DNA from 3 places in the Streptomyces sp. CWNU-52B genome. Region 1 is predicted to be linked to each of the others. Evidence: riboswitches for the same ligand, from Rfam matches in the RefSeq annotation. Region 1 holds a riboswitch; each other region holds the start of a gene.
What was found. A riboswitch is a leader RNA that binds a small molecule or an ion and turns the genes downstream of it on or off. The one in region 1 is predicted to bind thiamine pyrophosphate.
Positions count from the first base shown of each region.

Region 2: another riboswitch for thiamine pyrophosphate. It lies ahead of thiO (glycine oxidase ThiO); the one in region 1 lies ahead of thiC (phosphomethylpyrimidine synthase ThiC).
Region 3: another riboswitch for thiamine pyrophosphate. It lies ahead of ACLVWQ_RS25580 (thiamine ABC transporter substrate binding subunit); the one in region 1 lies ahead of thiC (phosphomethylpyrimidine synthase ThiC).

Region 1 covers NZ_JBLFJV010000047.1:69,291-71,549, reverse strand. The annotation lists gene thiC (phosphomethylpyrimidine synthase ThiC) at 1-1,235, opposite strand, end outside; TPP riboswitch at 1,228-1,384, opposite strand; gene ACLVWQ_RS31595 (YibE/F family protein) at 1,456-2,259, shown strand, end outside.
Region 2 covers NZ_JBLFJV010000044.1:121,506-123,764, forward strand. The annotation lists gene ACLVWQ_RS30195 (thiazole synthase) at 1-38, opposite strand, end outside; gene thiS (sulfur carrier protein ThiS) at 42-242, opposite strand; gene thiO (glycine oxidase ThiO) at 245-1,444, opposite strand; TPP riboswitch at 1,484-1,597, opposite strand; gene ACLVWQ_RS30210 (hypothetical protein) at 1,650-1,994, shown strand; gene ACLVWQ_RS30215 (NAD(P)/FAD-dependent oxidoreductase) at 2,070-2,259, shown strand, end outside.
Region 3 covers NZ_JBLFJV010000027.1:221,071-223,329, forward strand. The annotation lists gene rlmN (23S rRNA (adenine(2503)-C(2))-methyltransferase RlmN) at 22-1,128, shown strand; TPP riboswitch at 1,154-1,259, shown strand; gene ACLVWQ_RS25580 (thiamine ABC transporter substrate binding subunit) at 1,401-2,259, shown strand, end outside.

The DNA of each region.
Region 1 (2,259 bases):
TTGTTGAGTTCCCCGAGCGTGCGCAACTCGGCGAACTGCGCGGCGTCGTTGGCGTCCGCGATCGAGCCGGGCCGCAGGCCGTCCCCGAGCGAGTACGTGACGTCGTACGCGCCGAGGATCTCGCAGAGCTCCTCGAAGTGCTCGTACAGGAACGACTCCTTGTGGTGCGCCAGGCACCACGCCGCCATGATCGAACCGCCGCGCGAGACGATGCCGGTCTTGCGGTTCGCGGTCAGGGGAACGAAGGGGAGGCGCACACCCGCGTGGACGGTCATGTAGTCCACGCCCTGCTCGGCCTGCTCCACGACCGTGTCCTTGTAGATCTCCCAGGTGAGTTCCTCGGCGCGCCCGTCGACCTTCTCCAGGGCCTGGTAGAGCGGGACCGTGCCGATGGGCACGGGGGAGTTGCGCAGCACCCACTCCCGCGTGGTGTGGATGTTGCGTCCGGTCGACAGATCCATGACCGTGTCGGCGCCCCAGTGCGTCGCCCAGGTCATCTTCTCGACCTCCTCCTCGATGGAGGAAGTGACCGCGGAGTTGCCGATGTTGGCGTTGACCTTCACCAGGAATCGCTTACCGATGATCATCGGTTCGATCTCCGGGTGATTGACGTTGGCCGGCAGCACTGCTCGGCCTGCCGCGATCTCCTCGCGGACGACCTCGGGAGAGACGTTCTCCCGGATGGCCACGTACTCCATCTCCGGCGTGACCTCGCCCCGCCGCGCGTACGCGAGTTGGGTCACCGCCTGCCCGTCGCGACTCCGGCGGGGCAGGCGCGGACGCCCGGGGAAGACCGCGTCGAGATTGCGCAGCCCGCCGCGCGGTGAGGTGTGCTTGATCCCGTCGTCCTCAAGGCGCACAGGGCGCCCCGGGTACTCCTCGGTGTCGCCGCGGGCGATGATCCAGTTCTCGCGCAGAGGCGCCAGTCCCCTGCGCACGTCGGTGTCGACGTCCGGATCCGTGTACGGGCCGGAGGTGTCGTACAGGGTGACCGACCCGCCGTTGGTGAGATGCACCTGACGGACCGGCACCCGCAGGTCGGGGCGTGAGCCCGCGACATACCCCTTGTGCCAGCCGATGGACTTCGCGGATGCGCCGTTCGCGGATGCGCCGTTCCGGGGCGGGGCAGTCGCCCCGCCGCTGTCGGGCGAAGCAGCCCCCTCGGTGCCCTCGACCGGGGTGAGCGCCCCGGTCGTCTCGCTGGAGGCAGGCGTGCGTACGTCCTTGTTGGTCATGAGACCTACTCCCTACGCCGGCATTACCCGGTAACAGGTTCAGCGGTCGACGCAGCGTTTTCCGTCCGGCGATGTTCCACGTGAAACATCGCGGATACGGAGGTCAGCGCCCTCTCAGCCCGGTGCTCCGAGCTCCCGCGTGTGCAAAGGTGCCTCCACGCTAGCGTCACAATGGGCGCGGTGAACAGTGGGCCCCTCTCGTTCTTGCGATGATCGGTCGGTGACCACGACGCAGCAGCCCCCGCTTCCGCCGTCCGAACCACCCCATGGACACGGCCACGACGGCCATGGTCACGGGGGCGGACCGGGATACGGATCCCATGGCCCCGGGGGGAGCGGCGGGGGCGACCAGCCCGGTGGGGGCGGAGGCGACGGACCGGTCGGCGGTGGACACGGTCACTCGCACAGCCACGGTCCCGCGGCCCCTGTCTCCATGCACCTGCGCAAGATCATCGCCGCGGTGCTGATCCCCTTCGCCGCGGCGGTCGTCGTCGGACTCGTGGTGCTCTGGCCCGGCGGCGCCCCGGGTCACGAGCGCACGGGTGTCGGCTTCGACCGGCAGACCCAGCAGGCCACCGTGACCAAGGTCGACAAGGTCGACTGCAAGTCCGTGAACGCCTCGGGTGAGACGCCGACCGGCGACACCTCGACGGCGGAGGGTTCGTCCGCACAGCAGCAGGACTCGGGCACCTGCAAGAAGGCGACCATCCGGGTCGACTCCGGCAAGGACAAGGGCCGTACCTTCACGGAGATCGTCCAGCCCGACTCCTCACGGCAGTTGAAGCAGGACCAGGAGGTGATCGTGGCGTACGCGCCCGACGCCCCCAAGGAGCTCCAGTACTCGGTCACCGATGTGAACCGCAGGCTGCCGATGACGCTGCTCGCCGGCATCTTCGCCCTGGCCGTGGTCGTGGTGGGCCGGCTCCGCGGTGTCATGGCGCTGATCGCACTGGCCGTCAGCTTCCTGATCCTGACGTTCTTCATCCTGCCGGCGATTCTGCAGGGCTCGAACCCGCTGATCGTG
Region 2 (2,259 bases), on a different contig from region 1:
TAGGACGTACTGCCGAGGACGAAGGGATCGTCGGCCATGGGTCAGCCTCCTTGGACGGCGGTGAGTACTTCGACGCGGTCGCCCTCGCGCAGGAGGGTCCTGGGCCACTGCGCACGCGGGACGACGGTCTCGTTGAGCGCGGCGGCGACCCCGGAGGGTGCCGCGCTCAACGCGGCGACGAGGGCGTCGAGGGCGGTGCCGGGGGCGAGTTGCCGCCGCTCCCCGTTGACGAGGACGGTCACGCTCATGCGGGCTGCTCCGTGAGTGCGGCGGCGTCGAGCGCGGAGGCCGCGAACCGCCCGGGGGTGAACGGGCGGGCCTCCTCCGGGAGTTCGCCGGTGACCAGGGCGTGCGCCAGGGCGTCGCCGGTGACCGGGGTCAGCAGCACGCCGTTGCGGTGGTGGCCGGTCGCCAGGAGCAGCCCGGGAAGCCCGCTGGGGCCGAGCAGGGGCGCGTTGTCGGGGGAGCAGGGGCGCAGTCCGGCCCGCGTCTCGGTGAGCGGCAGTTCGGTGATGCCGGGGACGAGTTCATGGGCGTCCCGCAGGAGTCCGTACACGCCGCCCGCGGTGACCGTGGTGTCCCAGCCCAGCTCCTCGCTGGTCGCGCCGACGACGAGCTCGCCGTTCTCGCGCGGCACCAGATAGACGTGGCTGCCGCGGACCACGGCCCGCACGGTCCGGCTCAGGAAGGGCCCGTGCCGCTCCGGCATGGTCAGCCGCAGTACCTGTCCCTTCACCGGACGCACCGGCGGCAGTACGTGCTCGGGCACGCCCGCCAGCCGTCCGCTGAGGCTGCCCGCGGCGAGGACGACCTGCCCCGCGGCCCGTTCGGTGCCGTCCCTCGTGAGGACTCCGGCGGCCCGGCCCCCTACGACGGTCAGGCGCTCGGCCCAGGTCCGGTGGAACTGCACACCGGCCCGTTCGCAGGCCGTGACCAGGGCTCTGGCGAGCCGGCGCGGATCGATCTGGTGGTCGCCGTCCACCCGCAGCCCGCCGCGCACGCCCGGCGCGAGCATCGGCTCCAGACGCCGGCACTCACGGCCGGTCAGCCACTGGGACTCCAGGCCCGAACGCTGCTGAAGGGTGTGCAGTTCGCGCAGCTGCGCGCGGTCGTCGGCGTCGAGCGCGACGGTCAGCGTGCCGCACCGCCGGTAGCCCAGCTCCTCGCCGGTCGCCTCGGTCAGCTCGGCGACGAAGTCCGGATAGCGCCGCGCCGAGGCGAGGTTGAGCCCGAGCAGGGTCTGCTCGCCGTGGTGCAGCTCGGTGACGGCGGCCAGCATCCCGGCCGCGACCTGCGCGGCGCCGCCGCCGGGCGCCGGATCCACGACCGCGGTCGTGAACCCGCGCCGGGCCGCCCGCCAGGCGGTGACCAGACCGATGATCCCGCCTCCGACGACCAGGACGTCGGCAGAACCGGCCGAATCGGACGCACGTGGAGAGGACACAGGTGGAGATGAGGATGAAGGTGCTTGCGGTGTACGCGACATGGGCGTCCAGCCCCTCCCTTCGCCGGCATGACCCGGATCAGGTTCGTACGGTCGGAGGCCGTCCCAGCCTCCCTCTCAGCCCGGTACGTCCGGGCTCCCGCGAGTGCTTTACGTTGGCCACCCTAGCTCTTCGTCCCGCACCGCAGTAAGGGAGCCGCACGGCATGGCCCGCTCGCTCGACGGACTCGTCCTCGCCCCCGTGGCCGACCAGGCACCGGGTCAGGTGGGGGCGCGCACCCGGTTCGCGTACCACGAGGAGGACGGCCTGATCTGGGCCGAGTACGCGGGCGGCGACGTCGTACGCGGCCACCTCGTGGGTACCCGCGAGGGCGACCGGCTCGACTTCCGGTACGTGCAGTTGAAGGCCGACGGCACCACCTCCTCGGGGCACTGCGTGTCCCAGGTCACCGAGACCGCCGACGGCCGGGCCCGGCTGGCGGAGACCTGGCAGTGGGAGTCCCAGGAAGGCAGCGGGACAAGCGTGGTCGAAGAGGTCACCGCGGACTGACGCGGACCGACGCTGTGCAACAGCTCACCGGTCGCCCCCCTGACCGTCGATTTCACCCGTGTCTATGGTGATCGGGTGAGCGAGCTGACACAGGAACCGGGTCCGGCGGCGCGGGAGCGCGTCGTGATCGTCGGTGCGGGCATGGCCGGGGTGCAGACGGCCGTGGCCCTGAGGGAACGGGGCTTCGGCGGGAGCGTGACCCTGATCGGCGCGGAGCCCCATCAGCCGTACGACCGCCCGCCGCTGTCCAAGGCCGTCCTGCTCG
Region 3 (2,259 bases), on a different contig from region 1:
GTCTGCGACACTTGACGTGTTATGCCTGCACCCGGAGAACTCACATTCGTCGCCCCCCGCGGAGCCAAGAAGCCGCCGCGGCACCTCGCCGATCTCACGCCCGCCGAGCGTAAAGAGGCCGTTGCCGCGATCGGTGAGAAGCCGTTTCGTGCCAAGCAGCTCTCGCAGCACTACTTCGCGCGGTTCGCGCACGATCCGGAGCAGTGGACCGACATCCCGGCGGGGTCGCGTGCCAAGCTCCAGGAGGCGTTGCTGCCCGAGCTGATGACGGTCGTGCGGCATCTGTCCACCGATGAGGAGACCACCCGCAAGACCCTCTGGCGGCTCTTCGACGGCACCCTCGTCGAGTCCGTGCTGATGCGCTACCCGGACCGGGTCACCATGTGCATCAGCTCCCAGGCGGGCTGCGGGATGAACTGCCCGTTCTGCGCGACCGGACAGGCCGGCCTCGACCGGAACCTGTCGACGGGCGAGATCGTGCACCAGATCGTCGACGGCATGCGGGCGCTGCGTGACGGGGAGATCCCCGGCGGCCCGGCGCGGCTCAGCAACATCGTCTTCATGGGCATGGGCGAGCCCCTCGCCAACTACAAGCGGGTCGTCCAGTCCATCCGGGCCCTCACCGACCCCGAGCCGGACGGGCTCGGACTGTCGCAGCGCGGTATCACGGTGTCGACCGTCGGCCTGGTCCCCGCCATCAACAGGTTCGCCGACGAGGGCTTCAAGTGCCGCCTCGCCATCTCCCTGCACGCACCGGACGACGAGCTGCGCGACACCCTCGTCCCGGTCAACACACGCTGGAAGGTCCGGGAAGTACTGGACGCCGGCTGGGAGTACGCGGCCAGGTCGGGACGCCGGCTCTCCATCGAGTACGCGCTCATCCGGGACATCAACGACCAGGCGTGGCGTGGTGACCGGCTCGGGCGGATGCTCAAGGGCAAGCCCGTCCATGTGAACCTGATCCCGCTCAACCCGACACCCGGCTCCAAGTGGACCGCCTCGTGGCCCGAGGACGAGAAGGCCTTCGTCGAGGCGATCGCCGCCCATGGTGTGCCCGTCACCGTCCGGGACACCCGTGGCCAGGAGATCGACGGGGCGTGCGGGCAGCTCGCGGCCACCGAGCGGTAGTCTGGCTGGAAGTACGTACATCTTCATATTCCGACAGGGGAGCGCCACAGCGCTGAGAGTGCGGGACAGCCCGCAGACCCTCTGAACCTTGCCCAGGTCATTCTGGGTAGGAAGTTCGGTCACTACTCAAGCTGTTGCGCCCTGCCCGGGATCCGACCGAGGTCCCGGGCAGGGCCGCGTCTCTTCCTGGACAACCCAGGAGGAATCCAGTGAGCACCACGAGTACCGCGAGCACCACGAGCACCACGAGCACTGCGCGTACCGCTCAGAAGATCACCGCCGTGGTCGTCGCCACCGGGCTCGGCCTCGTCGCGCTCACCGCGTGCGGTTCGTCGGACTCCGGCTCCGGCGACGGGGGCTCCGGGTCCAAGACCGTGACCCTCGTCAGCCATGACTCCTTCGCCTACACCAAGGACGTGCTGAAGGCGTTCGAGAAGGAGTCCGGGTACAAGGTCAGGGTCCTCAAGGACGGCGACGCCGGGCAGGCCGTCAACAAGGCGATCCTCACCAAGGACAACCCCCAGGGCGACGTCTTCTTCGGCGTCGACAACACCCTGCTCTCGCGCGCGCTCGACAACGGGCTGTTCCAGTCGTACGAGGCCAAGGGGTCGAACCTCGTCCTGCCGGAGTACCGGGTCGACCAGGACAAGCACCGGGTCACACCCATCGACACCGGCGACATCTGCGTGAACTACGACAAGGCCTACTTCAGCGAGCACGAGCTGGCCCCGCCGACGTCCTTCGACGATCTGGTCAAGCCCGCGTACAAGGATCTTCTCGTCACCGAGAACGCCTCCACGTCCTCGCCCGGCCTCGGCTTCCTGCTCGGCACCGCCGCCAAGTACGGCGACAAGGGCTGGGCGGGGTACTGGAAGAAGCTCAAGGCCAACGGCGTGAAGGTCGTCGACGGCTGGGAGCAGGCCTACAACGAGGAGTTCTCCGGGTCCTCCGGCGGCAAGAAGGCCAAGGGCGAGCGGCCGCTCGTCGTCTCGTACGCCTCCTCCCCGCCCGCCGAGGTCATCTACGCCGACCCGAAGCCGAAGACGGCGCCGACCGGCGTCGCGGACGGCACCTGCTTCCGGCAGGTCGAGTACGCGGGTCTGCTGAGCAACGCGAAGAACACCGAGGGAG